Regions from separate parts of the Pedobacter jeongneungensis genome, predicted to be linked through region 2. Evidence: riboswitches for the same ligand, from Rfam matches in the RefSeq annotation. Region 2 holds a riboswitch; each other region holds the start of a gene.

Region 1 (11,229 bases), on a different contig from region 2:
AACTAATTCAGTCTTCGATGAGTATATTTCAGTCTTCGGTGAGTATATTTCATTGCATTTTGATATGATTTGATTCATGCAAGACACTAATTCAGTCTTCGATGAGTATATTTCACTGTATTTTGATATGATTTGAGTCTTGCGAGACACAAATTTAGTCTTCGATGAGTATATTTCAGTCTTCGGTGAGTATATTTCAGTCTTCGATGAGTATATTTAACTGTATTTTGATATGATTTGAGTCTTGCGAGACACTAACTTAGTCTTCGACGCGTCTATTTCAGTATATTTTAATATTATTTTAGTGTCAAAAAATATTGTCCGTGTTTTCTGTGCTTCCGTGGCAAAAAAATAGGCTTTAGCGAGGCGCAAAAATGAGTAGAGTTTCTTTTCTGAAAAGGAAAGTTGGCAGTACTTCGGAAACGATAATCCCGTTATCCGCTGTAACTCCGATGAAAAACCGGAGGCTGCCGCTACTACCGGGTTTATAAATAAGGGCTTGTAGTATTAAAATCAAGCTTTATAAAAAAGGCCTGCAATGATAATTTTGCAGACCTTTAACATTTGAGGCATTATAATATTTTAATGGAAAATGGCTAAATCATTAAAAAATATCTTTGTAAAATCAGTGGTTACACCATCGCCGCCATATTTAATTCTTTTAACCAAAGCGCCTGTTGATGCATTATAGATTAGCAAATAGTTAACGGTAGATGCAGCGCCATAACCCTGAATTCCATTAACCACGATGTAATCTTTGTTTTTATCGTAACGGATGGCGCCATAAACCATAAAGGGATCTTCGGTAATGGTAATAAAAGGTTGGGCTAATGAAGTGGCATCACCATCTACATATTTATAAATGGCTTTTCCTGAATGATAGAAAACGGCATTTTCTTTGGTTGATGCGGTGAGCCTTGTCGGCGCTTCAAGTGCGAATGTACCCACTGCAACCTTTAGTGCTACACCAGCAGTATCCAGGTTGTTATCAATGGCAATTAACCTGCTGCCTGTTGATCCCCAGATTTTCCCATTTGGTGTTTGCGCAAACCCACGGTTAATGTTAGAGAAACTTTTTACCAGCGAATAGTTATTGGCAGATACAATTTTGGCTCCGTTGCTCTGTAATAAGTACACATAATCACCTTTTTTCCACATGTCGCCCGTATTTACCGTACCAATTGAAGTCAGTTTATTTTGCACAGCCAGTGTGTTCAGGTCGATCTGATAAACGCCGTCGTTTGCGCTCACCAATCCCCTGTTTCCATCAACCTGTATAATGCTTCTCCAGTTGCTGGCTTCCTGCACATATCTGGCTTCCTCTTTTAAGGTATATTCGTGTATTTTTACGATGGGTCCGTTTACTTTGCTCATCAGGTAGATGCTACCATTAATAATGGAGGCAAACTGTAAGGTGCTTGTTTTCGCCGCATTTGATAATATTTTACCCGGGTTTTCTTTTTCATAAACCCTGATATTAAGGGTATCGTCGCCATAATGGTAAAAGCTCACACTACCTGAATTCTGCCCAATGGAGCCCTCTGCTATTACAAAAAAGCCATTTTTATATTTACCTTCAACAGGATCTACCTGCAGATTCTCTACATTGTCTTTTTTACAAGAGTATAATCCTGTTGTAAGAAATAGTGCGCCTGCTAAAAATTGGTTTAAGTTAAATTGTTTCATATTGTGTATTTATTTTTTTAAAAGTTTAAGGTCAACCGCTCCACCAAATTCGGTTGAGATTTCGCCCAGGTAGCGCGAACGATCGTTGTCATTATCCGGACTAAAAGGATTCCCATTGCTGTTTTGCCCGGTGTACACCTTTACAAAATCAATTGAAGTCAGATTTACCTTTTTCCCTGCGGCATCAACTGCCCAATCGATATCGAAGGTGTTATATCCCCTTCCCAACGATTCCTGCAAAGCAATGTACTCATTTGAGCCATTATCCGAATAACCAAAGGCGAAAGGTTTGTTGGTAATGATCTCACCTGGGGTAAGGGTGTTTTTAAGCAATGTTCCGGTGAAAGAAATTTCACTGGCGGTTGACCATAAAGGGAAATAATCCTGTGTATGGAACTGATTCCTCAATACCAGTCCTTCTTTACCTTGATTATCTGTCCAGCGGATATCGTCGGTTATTTTTGCTGGTTTATAATAGGTAATTTTATAGTTTTTGATGGTGGTTGAGGCATTGTATTCACTTCCGGCCAGTTCATACCAAACATCATCAGGCAGACCGTTTTTGTTTACATCCTGCATTACTGAGACGATTCCGGGTTCAGAAAATTCCATATCTGCGCCGATTAACGGATTACCGTAAATACCCAAATCGGCTCCTGCTGCGTTGGTTACGCTATGATCAAATCCAAATACGATAAATCCACCAAAAGCGCCAAGTGAAACGAGGCCGTTACCCGCGCTGCCGATTAATACATCGGTTTTAACAAGGTCGTTGGTAAATTGACCTGGCGCCTGTTTAAATTCATATATTTTATTTAAATATGGCGATTGGTTAGTAACAGGCTTTTCCCCTTCGCCCTCTTTTTCAACTGCATTTTCTTTTTTACAAGAAAAAAGCACGGCTGATAAAAGCGTTAAGGTGATGATAAATTTTGTTTTCATAATAAGATTATTGAATTATAAAAGAGCGTGAATCCAGTGTAATTTCTTTTAAGAAAACTATTTGATACCTAAATCCATTGCGCCTTTAACTTCGGTTGATATTTCTCCTAAAAGCGTATTCCCTTTTTCCCGCTGACCAGTATAAACTTTTACGAAATCGATGGTATTTAAAGCGATTTTCTTTCCGGTTTTATCAACGGCCCAGTCTAAATCAAAACTATTGTATCTTTTAGTGGCATAATCATCATCAATAGACCAGCTATCGGTATAACCTAATGAGAAAGCGTTGTTAATGAAAATGCTGCCGTTTTTACCCCAGGTAGATGGAAGCAGGGTGCCTTTTAACGTTAATTTTTCCTGGTCTGGTGCAAATTCAGGATAGAAATTATGCTTGTGGAAATTGTTTACATCATAGGTGCCGCTGTTGCCCTGGTTATCCATCCAGCTTACATTAGCGAAACCTTTTGGATTGGTGTAAGTGATTTCGTAGTTTTTTATGGTTAAAGGATTGTTGTATTCGCTGCCCGCCAATTCATACCATTCGTCGTCAGGTTTTCCGTTACCGTTCACATCCTGACTTACCATCACAATGCCCGGCTCGGCCCATGGGGTTGTTCCACCAATCGGGTTGCCGTAAATGGCTAAATCAGCACCGGTATTATTTACCACAGAGTGGTCGAATCCGAAAATAATGTACCCACCAAAGCCACCTAAACTAACAAGGCCGGTTTGAGATACATCGCCAATAATTTTTTGTGCACCTGCAAGGCTTCCTAAACTTTCATTAATAAACTGGCCCGGTGCTGGTAAATATTCAAATACCGTAGTAATAAATTTGGTACTATTTGGCGTAATGGCCACTACCGGAACAGGAACGGTTACAGTGTACTTATGAGAGAATGCCCCCACATTGTTACTTGCAGTATATTCTATTACATAAGTGCCAGCCTGCGTGGGTATAAAATCAAAATTATACGCGGTGCTTACTACTTTACCATCCAGTTTCCATTGGTGATTAAAGCCTTTTCCATTATTTGTTCCGGCAGAGAATGCAACTTTAGTATTCACTTTAGCCGTCATGGTTTCTCCTTTAACAGAGAGATTTACATCAGGAGCTGCTTCATTGTCTTTTTTGCAACTAAACATCAGTGTTGCAAGGCAGAGCGTTAAGATCAGGTAACTTTTTTTCATTTGTTTATTATTATATATGGTTGTTGTTTATTCGTATTTATAAGTGTAGTTGAATACGGCATGCTGTGGCAACACACCGGTTGCAAAACTGAATTTCACTTTACCATCTGTCCCTATACAATAGGCTGTGCCTGCGGTACCGTTATAGCTGTTAGCATCGGCAACCATTACATCTTTACCAAATGGATTTATTGTTAAGCCATAAATAATGTTTATCGAGTGCCCATCGGTAATTAAACTTGAACCAAGTGCTCCACTAACTGTATTTAAAGCTTTGATATCGGGATTGCTGTAAATATCTTTAGATATATACGCCGAAGAGCCGTTAATGGCAATGGCGCCCAGATCGTAACTGTAAGAGGCGGTTTTGGTATCGGTAGCACTGCTGATCCTATCTAACGAAGGGTCGTTATTAATGATGTAATCATTCCAGCACACTACGAATAAATCGCCGTTATCAGCCGCTTGTATCCTAACCGGATTATTGTTTACGGTAATATCTTTTGTTTTGGTAAAGGTGGCCAGGTCGATTACTGATACTTTGTTTTTTGCACCGTTCTGGTAATACGGATGTGATGAATTGCACACATAAAGCTTTCCATTGGATACAGCAAGTTGCTCTAAACCTTCTGATAACATAATTTCTCCATCAATAGCCATTGATGCGGTATCAATCCGGCTTACTCTTCCATCGTACCGTGATACATAAGCTTTATCTTTATAAAAAGCAACAAACCTTGGGATATACCCATCGGTGGCCGAATTGAATGAAATCCTTTTTAACGATTTACAGGTTTTGATGTCGATAATATCCAGAAAAGATTGTTTGCTGCCCTGAATACCTGCTACTACACAGTACATTTTGCTGCCATACTGCTGCAAATCGTTTGCAGTTTCTCCGAGTGCTACATTGTTTACCTGTTTGTAATAATCGGCAACAGTTGTTTTTGTAGCAACATCGTAATACGATATAGAGCTGTTGCCATTGCCCATTAAACCTTCGCAAAGCATGTAAATACCTTTGGTATCTGATATTACCTGTGTTTTTTCGGCTATTTCAATGCTTTCTTTTTTGCAGGATGAAACAAAAACCACCATGGCGGCAGCCAAAAATAAAATGTTGTTTTTGTAGAGATTTCTCATATTATTAGATTTTAGTTTGTAAATGCAATGTGTGCAGGAATATCGCCTGTAGTAACCGACCATTTCAGGCGCCCTTCCGGACTGTAACAGTGTAATTTGCCGGGCGTAACGTAATCTTTGGCATCGGTTACATATACATCTTTACTGTTGGGGTTAACTGCAATGCCATATGGGATTTTAATATTCTTTTCGGTACCATCCATAATAAATTTGCGGTCCGTCAATGTTTCATCTTTTACATTAATCATCGAATAAGTAATGGTATTTTTCTGTTCGATATAATTCCATTCGGTGGCGTAGATGTAAGCATAATCATCATCTATGGCCAAATTGCTTGCAGCAATGTTAAATACCTTTTTAATCTGGTCGGTTTGGGTATCAATTACAAAAAGTCTTGAAGGGATGGTGTAATAATCACCACGCGAAGTAACATACAAATCGCCATAGCGATCGGCTTTAATCCGGTGAAGGTTAATGGCAACTTCAATCCGTTTAATTTCTTTAAAACCTGACAGATCGATCACGGAAACGGTATGCTCATAATCAGGCGGACTATAACCACCAGAATTGGCCACATATAATTTGCTGCCAATAATGGCCATTTCTTCCGGCTGCCTGCCCACCTCAACAGTACGGTTTACCTTTAAAGCCGTTGTGTCTATTTCGGCTACAATACCATTTGGCGCTTTAGGATCGCCAACTTTGCCTAAATAAGCACTTACATAAGCTTTTCCGTTACCAAAAGTTACATAACGGCAATTGGTGATGTTGATCTGACCGATTTTTTTACCGGTCTTCACATCTAAAACTTCTACTTTATTGGAAACGTTAACCACCACGTAAAGCTTGCTGCCATAACGGCCAATATCATTGCCCACATCGCCTAAACCTTTGGTAACTTCAGGATTTACCTGGTTGTACAGGTTGCGGGTGTAAATGCCATTTACCAGATCAAGGTAACCCAATGAGGCTTTATTCATGTTCATATTGCCTTCGTTAACCAGGTAGAAACCTTTAATGGCTGATGTTGGCTCTGGCTCAACCCTGGTAATTTCAGATGGCAAAGGCTTCGGGTCTTTCCTGCAGGAAGTGGTAGTTGCCGCTAGAAAAGCCAAAATGCATATCGAAAATTTTAGCTGCCTCATAACTTATAATTTAAGGTTAACCTGTAGTTTCTGCCGGGCATAGGGAAATTCGGAATGATATCAAATTGTTGATTAAGCAAGTTATTTACTTCGCCATTAATGCTTAAGCTTCCCTTTTTCAGTTTAAATTCATAACCAATTGCAGCATCATGGGTGTACCATGGTTCCATATAGTTTTCTATAATATTTGCTTTTTGGTTATAACGAAACCCGGTGTAAATGAAACTATAGTTTGCCCGCCAGTGGTGATAATCAAGCCTCGTTAAAAAAGAACCACTGTTTTGGGGTATGTAAGGGATCTGGTCTTGATATTGATCTTCAGATTTTGAAGTAATATCTACCGCTCTTTGATAGGTATAATTAATGGCAAGATTTACCATCAGATCGGTAAAAGGCTCAAATGCAGTTTTTGCGTTAATTTCTAAACCACGGATATCCACCAGACCAATGTTGTACATAATCCAGCGGTATAAGTTTGCACCTGGTTGTGCTACGATTTTGTCTTTTACGCGGTTATAATAAACATCAGATTGAATATCGATAAACTTAAATTTCTGGTTTTTAAAGTTTTTGAAATAGGTTACGCCAACATCATACTGTTTTGCGTATTCAGGCCTTAATAAAGTATTGCCGATGAAAGTATAGTAAAGGTCGTTAAACGTTGGCATCCGGAAAATGTCTTTGTAAAAAGCGCGGATTCTGATGTCCTTATCCTTGAGCAGTTTCCATGAAAGCATTACCGTTGGACTAAAAACCTGTTTATCACCTGCTGAAGAATAAACTTTTACCTGGTCGGTTACAGTAGTGCTTAATACACTCGCCCTTACATTAAGCTGATTTAATGTTAACGACGAACTTAAAACATTTAAAAAGGTATTTCTGGTGGGATAAGCAAACCTGTAAATATTGGCATCCAATGTCTGATAAGTATAATCGGATGCATAAGCAGTTTCCCATATCGAATTGATTTTATATTTGCCGGAAATGGAAAAGTAAGCTTCCTGTTCTTTAAAACGGTTATCTAAAAGGCCCGTAGTGGTTACAAAATCAGGATCCAAATAACGCTGATAAGCATAACTATATTTTCCATTAACAAGAATGCTTAGTTTAGCCGAAAGTTGCTTTTCTACACCTCCCTGAACAAAAAAATCACGGTCCCAGATTCTTTGTGTAAAATCGAACCTGTTGGATACAATTGCACCCGGCAGGCCTCTTTCTGATAAGAAAGAATAAGCCTGTGCCTGCCATTTTCCATCTTTAAATTTACCAAAAAGTGCTGCCTGCAAGCGAAAGCGTTCTACATCGGCATTATTTCTTACCGCAATGGTATCGTACACGCCATTAGTCGATCTGAATTTGTATTTTCCATCTGCGTGTATATATTCGGTATTGATACTGGCGTTTAAGCGATCATTAACCTTATACTGATAAACCAAGGTTGGATTAATGAGACCAAAAGATCCGCCTTTTAAGCCCAATTCTAATTGCTGATGCTGATTTTTTTCAAATTCAGGCACCCTGGTTTTTAAGTAGATGCTGCTGGCAGAGGCGTAAGCCCTGGCGGGCAGAAGTAATTCTGGCTTTTGGCCACTGTATAAGGAGATTTCTTCAAGGTTGTTTAATGAGAATTTTCCCAAATCTACCTGGCCATTTTGTGCATTTCCAACCTGAATCCCATCCAAAAAAACAGCGGTATGGTTGGTACCTAAACTGCGTACATTAACGGTTTTTAGTCCCCCAATGCCACCATAATCTTTTAACTGCAAGCCAGAAAAATAACGGAGGGCATCGGCAACCGAAAGACTGTTCATCCTTTTAAGGTCTTCACCTGATAATATCTGAAGCGGTGTAGGCGATTTACTCTGCTCAGTTAACCGATATTCCCTGATCCGGATTTCCTTAAGCTGCGTACTTTTCTTCGTGCTGTCTGTTTGCGCCCAGGTATTTAAGGGCAATAAAAACCCTGTCCACAGAATAGAAGAAAATATAAAAAACCGCATTGTGCCCGCATAGGCAGAATGTTTTTGTGTCATTTTGATTGTGAGTTTAACCCACAGCCAACAGATGGAAAAGAAATGAAATACGATTACGTAAGTACATCACCCCTTAGCTTCAATCCCCGAAAGCTATGAAATATAATGCTAAGGCAGGTCTTCTGACTTACTCCCGGGTTTCCGGCCTTCCCATCCCGACGAATCGGAACAGTGGCAAATTGATTGGAAATCCGTTAAGGAGCTTACAGCTGCGGGACAGTTACAGATTTACACTGTATTCCCTTTTAATTCCGGGTGTAAAGCCGGAAACCAAAAGCGCTGCAAAGGTAATAAAATTAAGCAACATGTAAAATGGATGATGGAAAACAGTCTTTCTAACAGAAAAAGCTAAATTAGGAATCAAATTTTCAACCATGAAAAGGATTTTAACCGTTATATTATCGTTCATTAGCCTGTCTGTTATGGCACAAACTGATACTGTCTTCTTAAAGAAATTACTGGAGAGCAAGCCCGAACTTTTTTCGGCCATACTCAACCATCCCGATCATAACCAGGTACAAATCCTTTATACTCAGGTAAACCGCGATGCAAAGAATAAACCGGCATTTAAAACCTTCAGTTATAATTTAGATCCGCACCATTATTTTTACCCTGCAAGTACGGTTAAACTTGCCGCCGTAATTTTTGCATTGGAAAAGGTAAATCGTTTAAAAAGTATAGGACTAACTACCAAAAGCATCATGATTACCGATAGTGCCTATAAAGGCCAGACTAAAGTTTTAAAAGATACCAGCGCAAAAAGCAGCCTCCCTTCTATTGAGCATTATATCAAAAAAATCCTGCTCACCAGCGATAATGATGCCTTTAACCGTTTATTCGAATTTATCGGTCGTGCCGAAATTAACGAAAAGCTAAAAGCAAACGGATTGAATGACAGCCGGATTTTAAACCGTTTGGCCATTGGCAATGCCGGCGAATCAACCAGACATACCAATCCCGTTAAATTTTATAACGGCGATAAATTGGTGTATGATCAAGCGGCTCAGTATGACCCAAAGGAATATGAGCTGCAGTTAACCAATCTGGTGATGGGCAAAGGTTATCTGGACAGCACCGATAAACTTGTAAACAAACCTTTCAGTTTGGCCGGAAAAAATGCTTTTGCCATTAACGATCAGCAAAAACTGATGCAGAAACTGATTTTTCCGGAAGCTTTCCCGGTTAAAGAAAGATTTAACCTGACTCCGGAAGATTATAAGTTAATTTACACCTACATGAGCAAGTATCCAACGGAAAGTGATTTTCCTAAATACGATCCGAAAGCGTTTTGGGCTACTTATGCAAAAATGCTTTATTATGGTCGTGAGCAGGAAACGCCAGATCCAGACATCAGGATTTTTAATAAATATGGCGATAGTTATGGTTACATCATCGATAATTCATATTTCGTTGATTTTAAAAATGGAATTGAATATTTCCTCACAGCAGTGGTACAAAGCAATGAAGACGGTATTTTCAATGATAATAAATACGAATATGATACGGTTTGTTTCCCTTTTATGAAAAATCTGGGCAGAACGATTTATGATCTGGAATTAAAAAGAAACAAAAAGTACAAACCAGATCTGAGTAAATTCAAAATGGATTATAATCATTAAAACCTTTCTCCTACTTAATGGTTTATAGCCTATAAATTGTATAAAAAACTATACATTAATTAAAAAATAATATATTCGCATCTGAAATAAAAGAATACATCTCTAATGGCTAAACTATTAATAATTGACGATGAGCGTGCGATAAGGAGTACCTTACGCGAAATTCTGGAATACGAAAATTACGATGTTGAAGATACTGATAATGGTATCGATGGCCTCGAAATGATCAAAAAAGGAAATTTCGACCTGGTACTTTGCGATATCAAGATGAATAAAATGGACGGGATGGAAGTGCTGGAACAGGCACAAATTATCAAACCCGATCTGCCTTTTATTATGATATCTGGTCATGGAACAGTTGAAACCGCCATCGAGGCCAGTAAAAAAGGAGCTTTCGACTTTATTTCGAAACCACCTGATTTAAACCGTTTACTCATCACCGTACGCAACGGTTTAGACCGTGGAAATTTAGTTACCGAAACCAAGGTTTTAAAACGTAAGGCCAGTAAAACCCGCGAAATTTTAGGCGAATCGGAAAGTATTTCTAAAATTAAAGAAACCATAGAACGTGTTGCCCCTACTGAAGCCCGCGTTTTAATTACCGGTGCAAATGGTAGTGGTAAGGAACTGGTAGCCCGCTGGTTACACGAAAAATCCAACCGCGCCGATAGTCCGCTAATTGAGGTAAACTGTGCTGCAATTCCTTCTGAATTAATTGAAAGTGAACTGTTTGGTCACGAAAAAGGTTCATTTACCTCTGCTGTTAAACAGCGTATTGGTAAGTTTGAACTTGCAAATGGTGGCACCTTATTTCTGGATGAAATTGGTGATATGAGCTTATCCGCCCAGGCAAAAGTTCTACGGGCGTTGCAAGAACATAAAATCTCGCGTGTGGGTGGCGAAAAAGAAATTGAAGTAAATGTGCGTGTTTTAGCAGCAACCAATAAAGATTTATTAAAAGAAATTGAAGACGGTAATTTTCGTATGGACTTGTACCACCGATTAAACGTAATCAATATCCACGTGCCGCATTTAACAGAACGTACCGACGATATTCCGGTAATTGCACAGAACTTTTTAGAAAGCATTTGCAGTGATTATGGCATGCCGGTAAAGAAAATAAATGATGGTGGTATGGCGGCATTGCAGGCTTTACCATGGACAGGTAATGTGCGTGAGCTTCACAATATGATTGAGCGTTTAATTATTTTAAGTGATAAGGTAATTACCGAAAATGATGTGCGAGCATTTGCCAACCCGGGTGGTGGAACAAACATCGGTGCTGCCACAAGTGCACAGATTGCGGGCGCCGGAGGTTCAGCCTTAACTTCATCATTTGATTCATTTAACAATTTCCAGGATTATAAAGACCATGCTGAACGTGAGTTTATCAAATTCAAACTGGAAAAAAATAACTGGAATGTATCAAAAACCGCAGACGAGATTGATATTCAAAGAAGTCACTTATAT
Region 2 (11,229 bases):
GGCCGATGCTATTGTTGCACTTTCTTCTTACTTCTTATTACACAAACCCATATTATTCGTTCTACCTGACAGGGAAGAAGCTGCTTATTTCCAGTCTGACCTGGAAAGCGTACTGGATAAACAGGTTTTGTTGTTTCCTTCATCTTACCGTAAATCTTTCGATTTTACGCAGGTAGATACAGCAAATGTTTTGGCCCGTGCTGAAGTATTGAACGAACTGAACCATGACTCTGAATATGGAAAAATTGTGGTTTCTTATCCGGAAGCCATCGCCGAAAAGGTAATTGACCGCTCTGCTCTGGAAAAAAATACGCTGGAAATTAGTCTGGGCGCTAAACTGGGTATCGATTTCATCAATGAATTTTTAATCGATTACGATTTCGACCGCAGGGATTTTGTTTACGAGCCGGGGCAGTTTTCTATCCGTGGTGGTATTGTAGATATATTTTCATTCTCTTCTGATTTGCCTTACCGTATCGAATTTTTTGGCGATGAGGTAGAAAGCATCAGAAGTTTTGAAATTGAGAGTCAGCTTTCAGTTGCCGATGTTAAATCGCTCACCATTGTACCAAATGTACAAGCCAAGTTTTTAACGGAAAGTAATATCAGTATTCTTGATTATATTGATCAGGATACCCAACTCTGGTTTAAAGATGTAGAATTTACTTTAGACATTGTTAAAGCAGGATATAAAAAAGCGGTTGAGCTATGGAAAGCATTGCCCGCAGCAGATAAAACTCAAAATCCGGAGTGGATTGACCCTAAGTTTGCTTTTAGCGACGAGAAGTTACTGGGCGATCATCTTCAGGATTTCCCTTTGGTTGAATTCGGCAAGCAGTTCTTTTATAAAACTGATAACCGGTTTGAATTCGAAACCAAGCCACAGCCATCTTTCAATAAAGATTTTAACCTCTTAATTCATAATCTGAAGGAGAATGAAAAAGCAGGGATTGTTAACTTTATTTTTACCGATTCGCCAAAACAGATCGAGCGTTTGTACGCCATTTTAGAAGATATCGACAAAACGGCCAAATTTACGCCAATCAACAGCATGCTGCGCGAGGGATTTGTTGATCCGCAGATCCAGACGGCATTTTATACCGATCACCAGATTTTCGACCGTTATTATAAATACAAGCTTAAAAAGGGTTATCAGAAAAGTCAGGCCATTACCCTGAAAGATTTAAGAGAGCTAAAATCAGGCGATTACGTTACCCACATTGATCACGGCATTGGTAAATACGCCGGACTCGAAAAGGTGGAGGTGAACGGCAAAACCCAGGAGATGATCCGTTTAATTTACGCAGATAACGACCTGCTTTATGTAAACATCAACTCGCTAAACCGCATTGCAAAATACAGCGGAAAGGAAAGTGGCGTACCTAAAATGAATAAACTGGGTACAGATGCCTGGGACAAGCTAAAAAAAACTACTAAAAAAAAAGTTAAAGATATCGCCAGGGATCTGATCAAGCTTTATGCCTTGCGCAAAACCCAGGCCGGAACGGCATTTTCTCCGGATAGCTACTTACAAACAGAATTAGAGGCTTCTTTTATCTATGAAGATACCCCCGATCAGCTGAAAGCTACGCAGGATGTAAAAAAGGATATGGAATCGCCACATCCAATGGATCGTTTGGTTTGCGGAGATGTAGGCTTCGGAAAAACCGAGATCGCTGTTCGTGCGGCATTTAAAGCGGTTGCAGAGGGCAAACAGGCAGCTGTCCTGGTGCCGACCACCATTTTGGCTTTGCAACATTTTAAAACCTTTTCGTCTCGTTTAAAAGATTTTCCGGTTACGGTAGATTATATCAACCGTTTTAAAACCAATAAACAGATTAAAGATACTCTGGCAGAAGCAGCTGCAGGTAAAGTTGATATTTTAATCGGAACACATCGTTTACTCAGCAAAGACGTTAAGTTTAAAGACCTCGGCATCATGATTATTGATGAGGAACAGAAATTTGGCGTTACGGCGAAGGAACGTTTAAAAGCTGTTAGAGTAAATGTTGATACCTTAACACTTACTGCAACCCCAATACCCAGAACACTGCACTTCTCTTTAATGGGTGCTCGGGATTTATCGATCATCAGTACCCCACCACCAAACCGCCAGCCGGTAAGTACAGAATTGCATGTTTTTAACGATAAATTGATCCAGGAAGCCGTTCAGTTCGAATTAGACCGTGGCGGACAGGTATTTTTTATACATAACCGCGTAAACGACCTGATGCAGCTGGGCGGGATGATCCAGAAACTGGTTCCAAAGGCAAGAATTGGTATTGCGCACGGGCAGTTAGATGGCGACCAGCTGGAAGATGTGATGCTCGATTTCATCAACGGTGAAAAAGATGTTTTGGTTGCTACTACGATTATCGAAGCCGGTTTAGACATTCCAAATGCCAATACCATCATCATCAACCATGCGCATATGTTTGGTTTGAGCGATCTGCACCAGATGCGGGGCAGGGTGGGCCGGAGCAACAAAAAAGCATTTTGTTATTTGCTTTCGCCGCCTTTATCTACCTTAACTTCCGAAGCGCGTAAACGTTTAAGCGCCATTGAAGAGTTTTCTGATCTTGGCAGTGGCTTTAACGTAGCCATGCGCGATCTGGATATCCGTGGAAGCGGAAACCTATTAGGCGCCGAGCAAAGTGGTTTCATTGCCGAAATTGGTTTTGAAATGTACCATAAAATATTGGATGAAGCCATACAGGAACTAAAAGAAGCTGAATTTAAAGGCCTGTTCGAAAATGAACCTGTCCGTCCGTTTGTCGGCTTTACACAGGTAGATACCGATCTTGAACTGTATATTCCTGATGCTTATATCACTAATATTACCGAACGGTACAATTTATACACGGAGCTATCAAAACTCGATAATGAAGGCGAACTGGCCATTTTTGAAAAACACCTGGCCGATCGTTTCGGACCGGTTCCGCCGCAGGTAAAAACGATGCTCAGCGTGGTGCGTTTGCAATGGTTGGGCAAAAAATTGGGCTTTGAGAAAATTAGTTTCAAGAAAAATAGTTTGCGAGGATATTTTTTAAGTGATAAGCAATCTGCCTATTTCGATTCGAATACATTCACCAAAATTTTAACTTTTGCGCAGAACCATCCAAGGATGTGCAACTTGAAAGAGGTAAAAAATACACTTAGAATTGCTTTCGACAATGTTAGTACTGTTGAAGAAGCAATCCAGACCTTAGAGCTTATTGATTAAAATGATCAGCACTACCTTAAAATAAAAAATGTTAGACCCAACATTATTGCTCGATTTAGTGAAAATGCAAATGCCTTATGGAAAGTATAAAGGTTACCTGATCTGCAATATTCCTGAAAGTTATTTACTGTGGTATAAAGACAAGGGTTTTCCGAAAGGTAAATTGGGCGATTTAATGGCCACGATGTTCGAAATACGGGTTAATGGATTGGAGTATTTGTTAACACCGCTGAAAAATCAGCGGTGATGCATCATCAAAAGAGTAGAACCTTTAAGTTACCGTCATTTCGAGCGGAGTGCAACGGAGCCGAGAACCACGTAAGTGCTCAGCGAAGCTAAATCTATCTAGACAGATCTCTCTCCGAATATTCGGGACGTTTCGGTGAGATAACGGTATTATTATAATCTGCCGGAACAAACCTATATCTCACAGCCATTTTCATCACAAACCGCATCATCATTTTTATTTAATGAGGTTATTGTCGTTTTAGGTTGGGCGGATTTCCATTCGGTAAAACTTTGGGTAAGGGCATCGGTAAACGCCTGAACAGGCTGAGCACCAGAAACACCATATTTACGATCCATTACGAAATAAGGAACTCCTCTAATACCTAAATTCTGGCTTTCATAAATATCATAACGAACAGCTTCTGCAAATTGATCTCCCTGTAAAACCGCTTCGGCTTCAGCCTTATCCAAGCCAATTTCTACAGCAAGATCTACCAAAACGTTTGTTTCGCCAATATTTTTGCTATTCACAAAATGAGCTTCAAACATTTTTTCTTCGGCTAAATCCTGAAGGTTATATTTTGCTGCCAAATGGATTAAACGATGTGCATTAAAAGTATTTGCAGGGATATTGGTGTCAAAATCCAAAGTTAAACCGGCATTGGCAGCCATATCAACTACTTGTTTAGTCATTTGTTTAGCTTGCTCGACGGGCATTCCTTTACTTCTCGAAAGGTAATCATAAACCGTTTCATTGTTAGTATTATGATACTCAGGATTGAGCTGAAAACTCTTCCAGTCAATTTCGATTTCGTTTTTGAAGGGCAATTTATCAATGGCCTGTTCAAAATGTCTTTTCCCGATATAGCAAAACGGACACATTACGTCCGACCAGATTTCTACTTTCATAACACAAAATTAAGGTGATTATAATTGGCTATGGTAAGGCCAAAGTAAAAAGCCGCTATCGTTCAGGATAGCGGCCGAGAGTAATCGTCATTGCGAGAAGGCTTTTTCAGCCGACGAAGCAATCTTTCCGAGAAGGCCCGCTCGCAATGACGATGTATCCCACTTAACATGAAGATTAAAAACTAGTCGATCTCATCAATTATTTATACAACTGGTTAAATATCAGTTTAAAAGTACCATGAGTTTGCGCCCTGAAAGCTATTTCCGGTCCGAAAGCAAGCAACTTGCCTTTTCCAACCTTTGCTTCAAAGGCCGTTACCCCATCCTGCAGGTAAGCCTGTCCCCAGGCCCAGCCGCTGCGCAATGGTGTTGCATTTTCAAACCACATTAAAGGTTTAATCTTGCCTGAAGCAATGGCATCTCCAGTCAGTTTAAAAACCGGGCTGTTGTCAAAATAAACATCGGCTTCTTTTTCCATTCCCCAGTTTGTTGGTAAAGCGGTATCTACACCTACATTTAACACACTTCCGGGAACGTAATATTTTTCGGCAGGCAATCTTTTTTCTTCACCGTTTATAATTTCAACCATTGCATTTCTTACCGGAAGATTTAAGTGATAAGCCAGGTTGGTACTGCTGCCTATGGTTACAATATTTCCTCCGGCTTCTAAAAATTTCTTTAATTCAGGGATCGATTTATCAGCGCTAATTCTTCCTAAACGGTTTCTGAATTCCTGGGGAATTTCGTCTGCCTTTGGCCCGAAAGATCTGTTTCCTCCACCTGCACCCTGCACCGATGGTATGGCGCCTCCCACAAAAACAATTACATCGTATTTAGATTTTAAATTTCCGGCATCAATGTCCTGCGGATAAATTACTGTGACATTGTAGTGGTACTGCTCCATTAAAAACCTAACCCAACCCGACGCCATCGAGCCGCCATAAGTATCCCAAAGGGCAATTCTGGCTGTAGATACCTTGATTTTATTTTTCGGAGCCGACGCCGTTTTTAATTTGATATTTGTCTTTTCCAATACTGATTTTCCTGCTGAAGAAACATAAAAATCGCCATTTTCGGAAGAACGGTAAACTTCAACCTTATTCTTTAACAAATCATTAACTGCGGTGTAAGAATCATTTTGTGCAGCGCTCAACACATAACCCGATCCATTTGGCAATTTATTTTCTGGTTTTAATAATTCTCCGTAAGGATTTTTCTCAAACGGACCTGAAAAATCGTCCAGAATGCGGTCAAATTTCACATCCATCAGGTATGCCAAAGTCCAGCCGGCGGCATCATAAGGCGGAATGGGTGCACCACCTTCGTATTTAAAATCATTTGGGTGATCCTGCGGTTCGAACATATCCAAAACATGCGGACGGAAAGCCTGATCGGTTTTTACCACATAACTTCCGGCCGGATAATTTTTACCTGCAACTGTAAATGAAGCTGTTGCTTTTTGAACCATAATTCCTGTTCTGATCAATGCATTTAAAAATTTAATGGCAGAATTAAAATCAGGCTGATCGGCACTTAAAATATACCCTCGTGGATCCCGGTTTGCAGGCGCTTTCATCACCGTATCAAAAGCTTTCATGCTGATTTGCCTTCTCGGTCCAAAATCAGCATCACCACCAGCAACCGGAGCACCTTTTTCACCCTTAGCTGCATTGTTAATGGCTTCAATTTTCTTTGGAGAGAAAGACCAGGTATCTTTTTTGCCTCGTTCAATCGAATTCCGGCCCATCTGGTAAATATTAAACAGCAACTCATCACGGTAACGCTGTGCATAACCTAAAACTGCGTAGTTTAAAGAAACTGAATATTCGATCGAGTTTTTAAAATACCATTTTCTGGGCGTAATCGGGTTTGGCGAATCGCCACTTGGCAATAAACGGGATGGAACCAAAGGAATTTCTGATGGGGTAGGATTCCCGATAATTTCGGTCAACAGTCCGACCATATTGTGGAAATAGGTGGTAGTTCTCAGGCCGCCATTGTACCAGGTAGAATATACCGATCCGCCACGCTGGGTATAACCAGGTTTGTTTTCTACGTTCATGCGGTTGTGCATGGCCGCACCAACGGCATCTAAACTCGTTAAAATTGTAGGATCAAAAACATAATTAAAAGGGTCGCGGTAAGGCGGACCAGCCACAACCGTTCCCGCCGGGCCAGCCTGATGGTGGTTATACATAATCTGCGGAATCCATTCTACAAAAAGCTGACGGCCGATATTTTGCGTTTCTTTGAGGTTTAGCATAAAGAAATCACGGTTATTATCATGCCCGGCATATTTCTCATACAAAACAGGCAGTCCGGAAGTGGTTCTTTTCTTCGGATCTTTATCCCTCATGTACCAATTGCTTACCAATTCCTGCCCATCAGGGTTTGCGTGAGTAAACAAGATGATCACATTGTCTAAAATGCGCATGGTTTCGGCATCTTTTCTCGAAGCAAATTCATATACGGTTTCGATCAGCTGATGCGCGCCAACCACCTCATTTGCGTGCAGGCCGCCATCAATCCACACTACTGCTTTACCTTCCTGCGCCAAAGCTTTGGCCTGCTCAGGGGTAATTTCTGCATGCGCCAGTTGTTGTGAAATTTCTTTATAACGGTCTAATTTCTTCAGGTTTTCTGGTGAAGAAACAATCAGCATATATTGGCTTCTGCCTTCTTCGGTTTTACCGATATCAACCAGTTTAACACGATTAGAGCTTGTAGCAAGTTTTTTAAAATAGGCTTCTGTTTGGGTGTAATTGGCCAGTTGATAATCGTCGCCGATATCAAAACCGAAATGAGATTTTGGCGTGGGTACCTCCTGCGCCGGCACTGCATCACTATTTACCATTAAAAAAGCAATGCAGAGCCCTTTAAAGTAGTTTTTTATCATAATAAGGAGTTTAGTTGGTAATCAAATATAATAGAGAATCTGATCCAAAAACAGCTTGCTGTAAATTTGTTACAAGTGATTCCATAAGCATTATTAACCACAGATAAAAAAGATGCACACAGATATAGGTGTTTATGCCAGTTCATCTAATTTATTATGTAACGCGTCGTTGAAATATTTTAAGGCACTATGCTGGCTTACTTTGAAAAAACGAACAGGTTATACCGAAGAACGTCGTCAATCCCAAGAGCGGGAAATCAAAAAACAGATGCAGGACAGAACCCATTAGCACAACCAAACCTTTACGCAGTGGTTTTGTGTTCAGATCTGTAAAAACATTCAATTAGCATCCAACGAACAAAACAAAGTGCCGTTGTTTTTTTGATGAGGGAGAGGTCGTGTGGAGGCTCCTTGTTGGATTGACGAAGCGCTTTGGTTACTTTGGCGCTCCAAAGTACCATGCCTCCGCGGGATAGAGCGGAAAAATATTTACTATAATACGTCCACATGTTCTCTAACTAAAGAGCATTTGTATGAAGGCGGTAAAATCAATGCTTACAAAAATACCTTAATCTTTAAATCCTAATCCATACATTTGCGTTGATGTAAGTTCTTAACTTTATTTTTCATCAACCGATACAGGTTCCCGGAATTACACCCGGGATTAATAGGGAATCGTGTGCAAATCACGAGCTGTCGCGCAACTGTAAATTCTGTCTTTTACTAAAAAGACAACGGTCTTATCATTCATGCCACTGTGCCGTTTAGGTATGGGAAGGCGATAAGGTCGGGAATAAGTCAGGAGACCTGCCTATATTGAATTGACGGTACTTTCGCGTTATAAAGTAATTGGTCAGGTCTGATTGTACACGATAAAATTAAAATTTTATAGGCTTGCTTTAAGCTTTTGGCTGATGAGTTGGCAAGCTGTGCCATAACCTTTCCTTTTAATTTTTAACATAGAGTATTACAAAATATTGCTTGAGGGCTTTTAAATGATTTATTTACTTAATCTTTAAAAGAGATGCTAACGCAAAATCTGGGCTATCCGCGAATAGGTAGTCAACGGGAATTAAAGAAAATCTGCGAAAATTACTGGGCAGATAAAACGGGGTACAAAAATGTACTTCAGGTGGGCAAAAACATTCGCCACGAAAACTGGAAACTTCAAAAAGAAGCCGGCATTGATGTAATTCCATCAAACGATTTTTCTTTTTACGATCATGTACTCGATCATTCCTTAACTTTTGGGGCCATCCCGAAAAGGTATAACGAAGTGATCCTGAAAAAAGGGAACGAAGAGCTTGATCTTTATTTCGCCATGGCAAGAGGTTACCAAAAAGAAGGATTGGATGTGGTGGCAATGGAAATGACCAAATGGTTCGATACCAATTACCATTATATTGTGCCGGAGTTTTGCAAAGACCAGCCTTTTAAACTTTTCTCAACCAAAATTATAGATGAGTTTTATGAGGCCAAACAACTGGGCATTACCACCAAACCTGTTCTAATTGGTCCGGTTTCTTATCTTTTATTGGGTAAGGAAAAAGAGGCTGGCTTTGAAAAAATAGACCTGATTAAAAATCTGCTTCCGGTTTATATCGAGATTTTATCACGTTTAAATGCACTGGATGTAGAATATGTACAGTTTGACGAGCCGTTTTTAACTTTAGATTTAACCGAAAAAGATAAAAAAGCTTACGAGCATGTTTATAAAGAAATCAGAAAGGCTTTCCCGAGGTTAAAGATTGTTTTAGCGACTTATTTCGAAGGTTTGGGCAATAATTTAGCTTTAACCACGTCATTGCCTGTAGATGTTTTACATATCGACCTGGTACGTGCAGAAGATCAGTTAAATGATGTTTTAGCTTCATTAAAAGAAGAGATCATCCTTTCATTAGGTTTGGTAGATGGAAGAAACATCTGGAAAAATGATTTTGAAAAATCCCTTTCTATCATCAATCAGGCAGTAGAAAAAAGAGGCTTGGCTAAAGTATGGATTGCACCATCTTGTTCATTAATCCACTCACCGGTTGATTTAGATAACGAAACCAACGAGAAAAACCTGTCGGCAGAAATTAAACAGTGGCTGGCTTATGCAAAGCAAAAAATTGCCGAGGTAGCTACCTTAAAAAAACTGATCACCCACGAAAGCCCTGCATCTACCCTGCAAAAACTCGAAGAAAATAAAATTGCGATCAGTAACCGTAAAGTTTCTAAAATCATTCATAATCCTGCTGTAAAAGCGCGTGTTTCAGCACTAAAAGAGAAGGATGCTGAACGTTTAAGTCCGTTTTCGGCCAGAAAAATAAAACAACAGGAACTTAATTTGCCAAATTATGCTACAACCACTATCGGATCGTTTCCGCAAACGGCAGAAGTAAGAAGCTGGCGGGCAAAACTTAAAAATGGAAGTTTAACTGTTGAAGAATATGATAATTTAATTGCCCAGGAAACCGAAAAAGCGGTAAAATGGCAGGAAGAAATCAACCTAGATGTACTGGTACATGGAGAGTTTGAGCGTAACGACATGGTTGAGTATTTCGGTGAGCAACTGGATGGTTTCGCTTTTTCTAAAAACGGTTGGGTACAAAGCTATGGCTCGCGCTGTGTAAAACCACCTATCATTTTTGGTGATGTTTCGCGCCCTGAACCTATGACGGTGAAGTGGACAGCCTATGCGCAATCACTTACCTCAAAATACATGAAGGGCATGTTAACCGGCCCCGTTACCATTCTACAATGGTCGTTTGTGCGTAATGATCAGCCACGTTCCGAAACCTGTACACAAATTGCATTAGCCATCCGTGATGAGGTTTGTGATCTGGAGAATGCAGGCATAAAAATCATTCAGATTGATGAACCGGCCATTAGAGAAGGTTTACCTTTGCGCAAGGCAGATTGGCAAAACTACCTGAACTGGGCTGTTAAAGCCTTTAAAATTTCGGCCAGTGGCGTAAAAGACGGTACCCAGATCCACACGCACATGTGCTACTCGGAATTTAACGATATCATTCAAAATATTGCCGATATGGACGCGGATGTGATCACCATCGAAACTTCTCGTTCGCAGATGGAACTATTGGATGCTTTTGCCGATTTTAAATATCCAAACGAAATCGGTCCCGGTGTGTACGATATTCATTCGCCAAGGGTTCCTAAACGCGAAGAAATGGTTCAGTTACTTAAAAAAGCCAAAGCCGTTATTCCTTCAGAACAACTTTGGGTAAACCCTGATTGTGGCTTAAAAACCCGCGGATGGGACGAAACCAAAAAAGCATTGATCGAAATGGTTGAAGCTGCAAAAGAGATGCGTAAAGCAGAAAAGGTGCTATCAGCAGATCTCCAGGCAAATTAATTTGCCTCATTTTTGCTAAAAAAGCCAATCGTTTTCTTTCAAGCAAATCCTTACTTTGACAACTTTCTGATTAGAAAGTTGTCAAAGCTTTTTACTCCTCATATATTTACCCCATGACCTTAGAAGAAAGAATAGAAAACTCTAAAACCAGCATTTTTAAAGCCGTTTTCCCAAATACAACCAATCATTACGATACGCTTTTTGGTGGTACCGCCATGCATTTAATGGACGAGGTTGCCTTTATTACCGCCACGCGTTTTAGCCGCCAGATTATGGTAACGGTAAGCAGCGATCGGATCGATTTTAAAAAACCGATTCCCGCAGGAACCATTGTAGAACTGATTGGAAAGGTTAACCATGTTGGAAATACCAGTTTAAAGGTTAACGTAGAAATTTATATCGAGCAGATGTATGCCGAAGGAAGGGAGCTGGCCGTACATGGAGATTTTACTTTTGTGGCCATCGATGAGAACAAAAAACCGGTACAGGTAATCAAATAATTTATAAGCTCCAAGCAAAACGAGATAAAAATCATCAGGTTTAATTCTTTAAATTTGACTTATTAGCCATCAACATTCGGAAGAAGATTTAAAAAATATTGCCAAGCAGCTAAGC
Region 3 (11,229 bases), on a different contig from region 2:
TTTACCAAATAAATGGGAGGTTTATTAGTTTATTGGTCATTTGTGTATTGGTTTAGTGTTTAGCGAGGTGCAGGACAATACTCTAATTCAAAACGTCATCTCGACAGAACGCAGTGGAATGCCCGCCAGCTTCGGGTAGGGAGAGATCCATTCTTAAAGTTTAACTTGAAATAGATTTCTCCACTACGGTCGAAATGATGGAACGCGAGAAGATTGGGCAATGAGAAAAAGCTTCTCTGTAGCAACGCTCAATCGGCAGGGAGAGATCTATTCTTAAAGTTACTTGATATAGATTTCTCCACTACGGTCGAAATGACGGAACGCGAGAAGATTGGGCAAGGAGAAACAGCTTTCTCTGTAGCAATACTTAAATTCAAACGTCATCTCGACTGAAGCATAGTTCATACGTCAAGTCGGGAGAGATCTGTTATCGAAACTTAACTTAGTATAGATTTCTCCACTCCGGTCGAAATGACGGAACGCGAGAAGATTGGGCAAGGAGAAAAAGCTTTCTCTGTAGCAATACTTAAATTCAAACGCCATCTCGAACTGAAGCATAGCCCATACGTCAAGTCGGGAGAGATCTGTTATCGAAACTTAACTTAGTATAGATTTCTCCGCTACGGTCGAAATGATGGATTTCGGAAAGGAGTCGAAATGACGGAATAAGGTTATGAAATCACGGTATCGTGCACCACTACCCGGTACCAGTTTTTAGAGAACTTTTCTACCGCATCCAAATGTGTTTTATCTTCCTGGTAGGCATTATGATCGGCAATATTGGCGAAAGTAATGGTAAGTGAATAGGTAAATGAATTATCGGTAACCGGACGTACGGGTGTATTTGCCGCTAAACCATAACTCAATGTTTTAATATATTTAATCGGCTTCAGGCTTTCGAAAAAGTTTGCAAAATCTGAAATTTCAGTTTTGGTAAGTTGTGGTTTTAACCAGAACATTACAAAGTGTTGAATCTGGCCTTTATCTGCAGTTTCTGTCATGGGATCTTTTTTTCACTAATATATTAAACCTTTTTTATCAGGCATAAAAAAAGTCCCGGTATAAACCGGGACCTTAAATATATGTTTAAACTTAATTAGTTCTTAGGTTGCACACGACCAGATTTTCTGTCTTCGCCTCTACCGATTAAATAACCGCCACCGGCTCCAACTAATCCACCGATAATTGCACCTCTACCTTTTTTCTTATCAATTAAAGCGCCACCCACTGCACCACCTACACCACCGATTACTGCACCTTTTGCAGCATCACTCCAGCCTTTTTTCTTAGCAGTTGGCTGCGTACCACCATAAGCAGCACTTGAACTACCGCCTGAACCAGAGCTTGCGTACGATCTAGATGATGCTGCTCTTGCTCTTCTGGCGGCTACTAATTCTGCCTGATGTTTAGCTTCTTTTTCCTGTTCTACTTTAGCAGCTGCAGCTTTATTAAAGCTATCCAATCTTAAACTGTCTTTCACAGCTTTAATAGCCAGCTGTTTTTCTGCCTGTTGTTGTTTTAATGCTGCTTCTTCTTTTGCTTTATTGTTACAAGCAAACAAAACAGATGAACTTAATGCGATTACTACCAATATCTTTTTCATAACATTTAATTTTTACATGACGCTTGTTCAGCTACCTAACCTCGCTAAACAGGTTTCATTTCGGATGTGTGATTTAGTTAATTATATGTAGTAAAGAAAAAATGATGCCAAAATGTTTTGAAAATGAAAAATTATGGCAATAAATCATTATACCAGAAACCGGAAAGTGCTGTGGATGAACAAGGTGAATCATCATCTGATGTAATTTTGGCCGGTGCATTATAGGTACGGAATACACGCTCTCCGATGGTGAATGGTATTTTATTCCTGAAAATCGGGCCTTCAAAGGCGAAAGTATGAAACTCTCCGTTTTCGCCACAGGGATCGATATCTGCAGGAAGATTATTGATTAAATCATGGCTGATTACTTTTCCACAAATGCTTTCCAGATTTTGTTGTGTGCAAACTATGATGGTTTTATAGCGCAGGTTTAAGAATTCGCTGATCAGTTTCTTCGTATCTTTCTGCCATAAAGGAAAAATTGCCTGAAGGCCGATTTCAGCCAGTTTATTTTCGCGGTATAAACGGAGATCTTCTAAAAAGATATCGCCAAAAATGGAGTGGGTTATGCCTTCTTCTTTAAATTCAGAAAGATGCGTTTTCATGGTACTATCATAAGTTTCCATATCAGGCATTTCGCCAAGGCGGATCTGATACAATGGAATGCCAATGCTTTCAGCCTGTTTGATCAGCAAAGCTTCCCTTACTCCATGCATGGAAACTCGGTTATATTTTTCGGTAACGGTAGTAACCAGGTAACGGATTTCGATCGTTGGATCCTGCAAGGCATAGTGGAGCGCTAAAGTGCTGTCTTTACCTCCACTCCAGTTAAAAATACAAATCTTTTTATCGGGCATTGGATAAGATTGCTTTAAGCTCGGCCACTCCTTCTACAGCATTTTTCTCGATGTTGATCACATTTTTATAACGTTTAACATCGGGAATCCGCGGATCAATGATGTATTTATCTACCACAGATGGTACAAAATCGATTAAGCCGGCAGCGGGATAAACAGCCAAAGAGGTACCAATCAACACAAAGATATCGGCCTGTTTACAAATTCTGGCAGCAACTTCAATCATTGGCACGGCTTCGCCGAACCATACTACGTGAGGTCTGAGCTGAGAACCCAGTTCGCATAATTCGCCCATTTTAATTTCTGAACCTTTAATGGGGTAAGTTAAATCTGACCTTAAATCGGACTGGGATTTGGTAATTACACCATGGAGATGGGTAACTTTAGCAGTACCTGCCCTTTCGTGCAGATCATCAATGTTCTGGGTAATGATTTCAACGTCAAAATCTTTTTCGAGATCAGCCAGCAATTGGTGTGCCCGATTGGGCTGTGCATCCAAAACCTGCTTTCTTCTTTCGTTATAAAACTGCTGAACCAGTTCGGGATCTTTTTCCCAGGCTTCGGGCGTAGCCACATCGTACACGTTGTAACCTTCCCATAATCCATCGGCATCCCTAAATGTTTTTAACCCACTTTCGGCACTGATCCCCGCTCCTGTTAAAACAACAAGCTTCATCATGATTAAACTGATTTAACTGAAACTACGGATTGACTGTAGCTGATGAATTTTTTAGCAATATTCTCATCGGCTTTAAAAATGTCTGGATGAAACATACAGGCTAAAGCTTCAATGCCTTCTACCAAAGTACCCACACTTGGTTGGGTAAACATATCGAAATCAGCAATGTAAACCTGATTGCTTTTTACGGCTTCGAGATTTTCCCAGCCAGGTTTAGAGGTTAACAGCTCCATTTCCTCCATGCTCCTGTCCTTGTCGAATCCACAAGGTGCAATTACTAAAACTTGGGGATTGTATTTCAAGATTTTATCCCATTGGGTAACAATTGAATCTCCGGCAGGATTAGATAACATATCTACGCCACCGGCAGCAGCAATCTGAAAGGGAATCCAATGGCCACAGTTATAAATGGGTTCGATCCATTCCATCAGCATGATGCGTTTTAAAGGTGCACGGTTTGCCCTCAACTGATCTAAAATATAATCGGTTTTCTTTTGTAAGCCAGCCAGATAATTTAAAGCTACTTCTTCTTTGCCTAAAGCTTTGGCAATGGTGATGGCACATTCAAAAACATCCTGAAGGTTATTGGGCGACAAAGGAACCAAAGTTGGCTGTTTGCTCAGCTTCATTACGGCAGTTTCGGTGCAAACGGTGTCGATATTACAAACTTCGCAGATATCCTGTGTGAAAACGACATCAGGCGAAATGCTTTCCAGAAGTGCATCATCCACCCAGTACAAACTTTTGCCTTGTGCTTTGGAAGCTGAGAATATCCGGTCGATTTCGATACTGGAATAGTTTTTACCTTCTAATATGCAACGAACAACCTTTGGCTGATTGGCAGCTTCTTTAGGGCATTCGAAGGTTACACCATGCAGGTACTCCTGCAGGCCCATATCGTAGATCATTTTAGTTGCGGCTGGTAAAAAGGAAACGACTTTCATTTGATGGATGATGTAAAAGTAAAATGTAATTAGCTATCGAAGATAAAAAAAATCCCCTTCTGAATTTAATCAAAAGAGGATTTCTTGCTAATTTTTATTTGGGTTGGTATGCTGCCAAGGTAATTCGAATCCTTTTACCGCTCTATGCCGCGGGGCATCAAACTTTTGAGGCATCAAAAGTATGCAAAAATGCTTAGTCAATCCAGCAAGGGGCCTTTTACTCAATCCCATACACATCAAAAAAACAGCGGCACTTTGTTTTGTGTTCAATATTTTGTTTTTGAAATTAAATCATCGTTTATGAACACAAAACCACTGCGTTTTAGGTTTGGAACTGCCAGTTTGCCTGAAATACACCTGTTTTTTTGATTTTCCCGGCCCTTGGGATTGACGGCGTTCTTCGGTAAAGATTGTAGGTTGTTGAAGCAGGTTTAGCATAATGCCAAAAAATATTCTAAAAATAATATCTAAAAAATCCCCTTCTGAATTTAATCAAAAGAGGATTTCTTGTTGATTTTTATTTGGGTTGGTATGCTGCCAAGGTAATTCGAATTCTTTTACCGCTCTATGCCGCGGGGCATGGTACTTTGGAGCGCCAAAGTACCCAAAGCGTTTTGTCAATCCGGCAATGAGCCTTTTGCGCAATCCTATGCTCATCAAAAAAACAGAGGCACTTCGTTTTGTGTTCAATATTTTGTTTTTGAAATTAAATCATCGTGTATGAACACAAAACCACTGCGTTTTAGGTTTGGAACTGCCAGTTTGCCTGAAATACACCTGTTTTTTTGATTTCCCCGGCTCTTGGGATTGACGCGTTCTTCGGTAGAACCTAATGGTTTTTTTAAGTAGGTTTAATATGATGCTGAAACTATTTCTATAGAATAAATCGATACAACATGACGAAAAACTCACAGTAAAAAAAATCCCCTTCTAAATTTAATCAAAAGAGGATTTCTATTTATTTTTGTTCAATTGGTGCTTACCAATCGAGGGATAATAACTATAATTTCTGTGTTTGCAGTTTTAATACCGGGTATTTCGCTTTTAAAATTTCGAAAGCTCCGAAAAGCAATGCGCCGTAAATTACGGTTCCTTCTAAAAATCTGATCTCGAATGGAATTGCTTTTACCAAACATGCCCAAAAACCAGCTAAATCTTGCGTATAGGCCGGATTTTTAAACCAAACACCGATGTCGCTCACAATCCAGTGGATTAAAACGATTACCAGTGTTGAAGCCAGTAAATTCACCACGTTTACTTTTTTAAGCAATACCCTGCCTACCAATACCATTAATGCAAAGGCAATATAAGTCCAGTACCAGCCTTCGTATAAAAAACCGCTGCTGTATTTACTGAAAATGGTGATTGATAAAATAAAATCGCTTAAAAACAAGCTCAATATCGGAAAGGCAAAAGCTTTAAGATGATCTTTAAAATATGCACCACCAAATAAAGCTACTGCTCCTATTGATGAGAAATTGGCAAACTTTAATTCATCAGAGTTGAAGGTTACCAGCAAACGGAAAGCCGTTATGGCCAGAATCATCAGCAACAAAATTAAAGTGCGTGGATTAAATTTTAAATGAGACATTTTATTTTGGTTATTATTTATACTGCAAAGTTAAATTTTATTAGTGTATATTAAAAATTACACCGGTATTAAAGTTGAAACCTAAGCTATTGTACCCAATAATCTCATTGTATTTTTCATTCAGGATGTTCTTAGCATCGAAAAACAGCTTTACGCGTTTCTTAGCTAAAGCATATTCTGCATAAGCATTTAACAATTTATAAGCAGGTAAGTTATCAACCGTGTAGGTGGTAAAATTACCATCGGTACGTTTGCCGAAATAACGGAAATTGGCACTCACATATAAATTGCGGGTAGCCTGTGCACCTGCAGTGATGCCGAAAGTATGTTTTGGTCTGCGGAAAAGATAGTCGGCCACAGCATTATCAACAAAGTTGAACTCATTACCTTCTACATAAGCATAGTATCCATTAATGTTAAACACGCTGAATTTTACCGCCGGCTCAACTTCGAAACCTTTGGTTTTCTGACTCACCTGGTTAATATATCCGTTAGGATAAGCATAAAGAATGGCATCAGTTAAATCGCGTTTATAACCCGCAATGCGTAAACTAAATTTATCATCAGCAAAGCTAAAGTTTACACCTGCTTCATAATTCTGAGATTTCTCCGGTTTTAAATCGAGGTTTGCACCAAACTGACCAAAAAGCATGTTTAGCGTAGGAACTTTAAATGCTGTTGAAACCGTTCCGAATAATTTTATTTCTTTAATGATATTGATGCTTGGGGTAACTGAGTAAGTATAGTTTTCGCCATATTGTTCGTGTTTGTTGTAACGTCCGCCAACTTCGAGGTTAAAGATGCTTAAATCGTGTAATAATAATGATCCGTAAGCAGCGAAAATGTTGGTTTCCGGTTTGTTTGTTGCCGATGATAATTTCATCACACGGTTATCGATACCCACCAATAAATCGAGCTTGTTACCTAATTTCTGGTTGTAAAATAAATCCAGTAAGGATACACGGCCTTCGTTAATACTTGGATACTGGCTGTGCGCATCGTTCCTTGTACTTTCGAAACTGTAATTTAAGGTTACTTTACCGGTGGCAAATTCGTATCTGGCATTTGTACCCGCAGCAAAGTTTTTCAAAATCGAATAATTGTTTGCATCAGTAAAGGCACCCCCATCGAATTTATAATTACCATAATAGTAACGTACAAACGGATTTACAGAAAAATGATTATCCAGCTTGATCCCGAAATTCGCATTTAAGGCGTCCGTTTTAAAGCCGTCTTTATCAAATGTGGCTGTGCTGCCAACCGGCGTTGCTGCTTCTGAAATTCCATCGGTTTTGGCATGGGTATAGTTAATGTTATACGAAAAACCTTCAACTCCGCCATTTAAGCCAATGGTTCCTTTGTAAGTTTCGTAACTGCCTGCACTGGCCACACCGTAAATGGTATTGCCTTTAGGTCCGCCTTTCTTGGTGATGATATTGATTACCCCTGCAACGGCATCAGAACCGTAAATGGTAGACTGACCGCCCCTTAAAATTTCGATATGGTCAATCTGATCGATAGAAATCAACCTTAAATCAAACGCACCTCCGTTTCCTGATGGATCGTTTTGTACAATGCCATCAATTAAAACCACTGCGTAGGCACTTCCGGCACCCCTGAAAAATACCGATTTGTTTAAACCCGGGTTACTGCTCGATCCTGCAACAATAATCCCCGCCTGCTCACTGATCAGTTCTGGCAATGATTTACCATTACTGCGCTCCAATACTTCGCGACTGATGATGGTAACCACTTTACCGGTTTGCGATTGTTTCTGATCGTTTTTAGTTGCAGAAATTACAACATCTTTCAGTTGTACACTGTCCTGGTTTTGAGCATTAGCCAGCTGGCTAATCATTAACTGTGCGAGCCCAAGCCCTGCTACAGTTAGCATACTTTTTTTGTTCATTTGATTGTGAGTTTTGCCCACAGCCAACAGATTAGAAAAGGAAATGAAAATACGAACAACGTTAATATCTCAATCCTAGCTTCAATCCCCGAAAGCTATGAAATTAAACGCTAAAGGCAGGTCTTCTGACTTACTCCCGGTTTTCTGTCTTCCCGCCCAGTAGTTAATTGGGCAGTGACTTATGAATAGAAAAACGTTACAGAGCTTACAGCTGCGGGACAGTTACAGATTTACACTGTATTCCCTTTTAATCCAGATTTTACATCGGGAACCAAAAGCAGCGCAAAGGTAGTAAAAAGAGCGGAAAACAATGAGCGAAGATGGAATTGAAAGACAATTAAAGTATTGTAATATACTATTATTTCTTAACCTGGATAATGAATTATTAAAGCACCAGATTTTTTATTAATGTATGTACAGTTTTCATTAAGACGTTTTACCTATCAAACTATTTAATTTTTTCAGCCACAGATGCACGGATGAACACGGAGATTTTATATAAGCTACCGCATTTAACAGTGGTGCATTTTTTAAAAGGTATAGTTATAGCATTATTTTTTGGAAACGAATGTCAGTGTTTTATGGGGGGTAGCAGCCCTGCTATCGCTGTTAGTCCTCCCCCCGATGAAGAATCGGTGTCCGGGCTAACCTGCTCTATCAGGTTTATTTACAACGGTCGCTTTTAATGACACAAACCATAGTTCTTAGCCCCGATTGGATGGATGCCCCCGATTTTTCATCGGGGCAGTAAGGAAAGCGGGACTACCGGTACCGACCAGCACTGTAACTGCGCTGCGAAATGTGCAGCTTATTTTAAATTTTTAGCCACAGATGCACAGGTTAATACAGAGATTTTTTGCTTTTTAACTTAAGTGAAAATTCGGCAAGGCAATAAATATGATCTTTGATTCAGAAATTAAAAGCAATACATCATGACAACTACAAATCAACCCGGCCAAACCATGCAAACGGCCCGTTCATTACAACGATTATATTTTATACGTGCAGGCTTTTCTATCCTCTGGGTAGTATTGGTAAGCGCTCTGGCCAAAACCAATACCGGCATCGCAACTGTTTTATTTATCATTTACCCGGCATGGGATGCCCTTGCCACCTATTTTGATATTCAGGCAAATCCACCTGCTGCCAATAAAATACCACAATATGTTAATGCTTTAATCAGTATTGCAACAACTGCAGGGGTAACACTGGCCTTGCAAAAGGGCATTCCCGAAGCATTGATTGTATTTGGTGCATGGGCCATATTAACGGGACTAATCCAGTTGATTTTGGGGTTGCGCAGGCGTAAACAATTTGGCGGACAATGGCCGATGATGATTAGCGGTGCACAATCCATGCTGGCTGGCGGCGCTTTTATAGCCATGGCGCATCAACCAAACCAGGGCATAACCACATTGGCGGGTTACGCAGCTTTCGGTGCCTTTTATTTCCTGCTTACGGCTTTCAGGTTATCGAAAACCATTAAAGCTGAGGCGTAATAACCAGATTGAATACTGCTTGCGGAATGGAGAAATCATTTAACTTTTATACGGGCGAGGTTCAAAGACCTCTCCCGGTTTAAATTGCGGCTTGTTACCTTTTAATCCGTTTCCTGATGCGGCTTAATGATGGATTGGTGATGCCCAGGAATGAAGAAATGTGGTAAGCAGGAATCCGTTCTACGATATTGGGATGTTCTTCGAGCAACCTCAGGAACCTTTGTTCGTGCGAAAAGAAAATAAACTCTTCGGTGCGCGATTGTGCATAGGCAAAAAATGTTTCTGCCAGCAGCCTGCCGAACTTGCCCCAGTTGAGGTTCTTTTCGTACAAAGCATTCAGGTCACGGTAAGAAATAAAAATGATTTCTGAATCTTCCATGGCCTCGATAAAATACCAGCAGGGGTTTTGCGAAATGAAACTCCTGAAAGAAACCACAAATTGGTTTTCTGAAAAAAAGAAAAGGTTTTTTTCTGCTTCGGTTTCCGGATCGCGGTAAAAAATGCGGAAAATACCTTTTACAACCAAACCAAGATCATTGCATACCATGCGCTGCATATTAAAGTAATCGCCTTTTGCAATCTTTCTGGGTTTCCAAAATGGCAGGCTTTCCGTAATGTCCTGATCGGTTAAGGGTGCAAAATTCTTCAGGTGCAGGGTTAATATCTCGTTTTTATTATTCATGACAGGATGTTCGCATGGGTTAAAATTATACCTTATTATTGATAAAGATAAACAGGCCGAAGTTCAGGATTGATCATCCCTAAAATTTTAACTTAAGTTAAAATTTTGTTACAAGTTACAATAAAATTAAAAAAGGCGACCGGAGTTTATCCAGTCACCTTTTAACAATGAATTATAGTGCAAATTCTGCTATAATTCGTGTGTTAACATGACCTGCCGCTCTTTTAACAGCGGAACAATTTTAGCCACAACAATATCCTGATAATGTTTGCTGTTGAGGTGTGCTGTGAGGGCTTCTTCGTCCTGATATGCCTCGGCAAGCATTATGCTGTTTGGATCAGCGTTATCCTGATACACCTTATAATATAAATTGCCAGGTTCGGCAGTACTTTTTTCAGCGAGTTGGGGCAGATAGTCCAATACGGTATTCAGTTCGCCCTCCGTGATCTGCCATTTGGCAAATACGTGTATGCTTTGTTTGTTCATATTTTTTTAATGATTGAATGAATGATTGAGTGACTGAATTATTGAATTAAGGAATGATATATTTCAATAATTAAGCTTTTACATTTTCTAATAAGGTTACAATCTTTTCGCCTACGCCTTTGGCCGATGCGGGGTTTTGTCCGGTAACGAGGTTGCCATCGGTAATGCTATTGGCAGACCATGGCGTAGCGGCATGGAAAATAGCGCCCTGATCAGTTAATGCTGTTTGCAAGTCGAAGGGAACATCTGCCCTGGCATAATTGTCTTCCTCTTCAGTGGTAAAAGCAGCTATGTTTTTGCCGTTTACCAGATAGGAACCATCGCTTAATTTTACGTTAAGCAAGGATACCGGACCATGGCAAACCGCGCCTACAATGGCATTGCGCTCATACGTTTCGGCAATTACTTGTTTTAGCAACGGAGCCTCTGGCATATCAACCATTGGCGCCAGGCCGCCTGGTATAAATACGGCATCGTAATGGCTTGTATCTATGGATGCAAGCTTTGCAGCTTTTTGCATATCTGCCCAGCCTTTACCTGTGAGGAATTTAAGATTTTCAGGATTATCGGCCAGGTTAAGGGCGTCAAGATAAGGCGTGTCTCCGGTTAAACTGGCAAAATCGATCTGGTAACCGGCATTTTCAAATTCGGCATAAGGGTGTGCCACTTCCGGCAAAAAAGTACCTGTTCTTCTGTTTTGAGGGCCAATGGCATTGGCATTAGAAACGATAATTAAAACTTTATTTTTCATAACCTTAATTTTTTGTGGTGTTTAAATCAACTGATTTGTTTACCTCACAAAGTTGCATCATCAAGGCTTTCGGAAAGGAGGAGCCAACGCACAAAAAAAGTGTGATCAGGATCACACTCATGCCATTAATCTAGCCCGAATAAAGCCGGCTTAAAGTTTCGCGACTTACGCCCAGGTACTCTGCGATGTATTTCTTGGGTATTTTTTGCATCAGGTGCGGATACAGCT

What was found. A riboswitch is a leader RNA that binds a small molecule or an ion and turns the genes downstream of it on or off. The one in region 2 is predicted to bind cobalamin.
Region 1: it holds a riboswitch for cobalamin, as region 2 does, so the genes downstream of both, ABD769_RS14185 (TonB-dependent receptor plug domain-containing protein) here and metE (5-methyltetrahydropteroyltriglutamate--homocysteine S-methyltransferase) in region 2, are expected to answer to the same signal.
Region 3: it holds a riboswitch for cobalamin, as region 2 does, so the genes downstream of both, ABD769_RS13930 (TonB-dependent receptor plug domain-containing protein) here and metE (5-methyltetrahydropteroyltriglutamate--homocysteine S-methyltransferase) in region 2, are expected to answer to the same signal.

Annotation. Positions count from the first base shown of each region.
Region 1 covers NZ_BAABBY010000006.1:449,421-460,649, forward strand. Annotated here, with positions in the region: gene ABD769_RS14160 (DUF5074 domain-containing protein) at 583-1,686, opposite strand; gene ABD769_RS14165 (PKD domain-containing protein) at 1,696-2,628, opposite strand; gene ABD769_RS14170 (PKD domain-containing protein) at 2,686-3,819, opposite strand; gene ABD769_RS14175 (YncE family protein) at 3,847-4,962, opposite strand; gene ABD769_RS14180 (YncE family protein) at 4,974-6,107, opposite strand; gene ABD769_RS14185 (TonB-dependent receptor plug domain-containing protein) at 6,104-8,140, opposite strand; cobalamin riboswitch at 8,236-8,431, opposite strand; gene ABD769_RS14190 (serine hydrolase) at 8,515-9,759, shown strand; gene ABD769_RS14195 (sigma-54-dependent transcriptional regulator) at 9,865-11,229, shown strand, end outside.
Region 2 covers NZ_BAABBY010000005.1:22,086-33,314, reverse strand. Annotated here, with positions in the region: gene mfd (transcription-repair coupling factor) at 1-3,223, shown strand, start outside; gene ABD769_RS10440 (DUF3820 family protein) at 3,252-3,470, shown strand; gene ABD769_RS10435 (DsbA family oxidoreductase) at 3,644-4,360, opposite strand; gene ABD769_RS10430 (M14 family metallopeptidase) at 4,560-7,256, opposite strand; cobalamin riboswitch at 7,880-8,085, shown strand; gene metE (5-methyltetrahydropteroyltriglutamate--homocysteine S-methyltransferase) at 8,281-10,614, shown strand; gene ABD769_RS10420 (acyl-CoA thioesterase) at 10,728-11,114, shown strand.
Region 3 covers NZ_BAABBY010000006.1:392,271-403,499, reverse strand. Annotated here, with positions in the region: gene ABD769_RS13960 (Dabb family protein) at 672-1,001, opposite strand; gene ABD769_RS13955 (YMGG-like glycine zipper-containing protein) at 1,097-1,603, opposite strand; gene ABD769_RS13950 (Dph6-related ATP pyrophosphatase) at 1,735-2,460, opposite strand; gene ABD769_RS13945 (SIR2 family NAD-dependent protein deacylase) at 2,450-3,139, opposite strand; gene ABD769_RS13940 (ABC transporter substrate-binding protein) at 3,142-4,083, opposite strand; gene ABD769_RS13935 (DUF6580 family putative transport protein) at 5,084-5,674, opposite strand; gene ABD769_RS13930 (TonB-dependent receptor plug domain-containing protein) at 5,715-7,583, opposite strand; cobalamin riboswitch at 7,682-7,874, opposite strand; gene ABD769_RS13925 (DUF308 domain-containing protein) at 8,516-9,082, shown strand; gene ABD769_RS13920 (Crp/Fnr family transcriptional regulator) at 9,177-9,764, opposite strand; gene ABD769_RS13915 (putative quinol monooxygenase) at 9,954-10,250, opposite strand; gene ABD769_RS13910 (type 1 glutamine amidotransferase domain-containing protein) at 10,321-11,001, opposite strand; gene ABD769_RS13905 (Crp/Fnr family transcriptional regulator) at 11,132-11,229, opposite strand, start outside.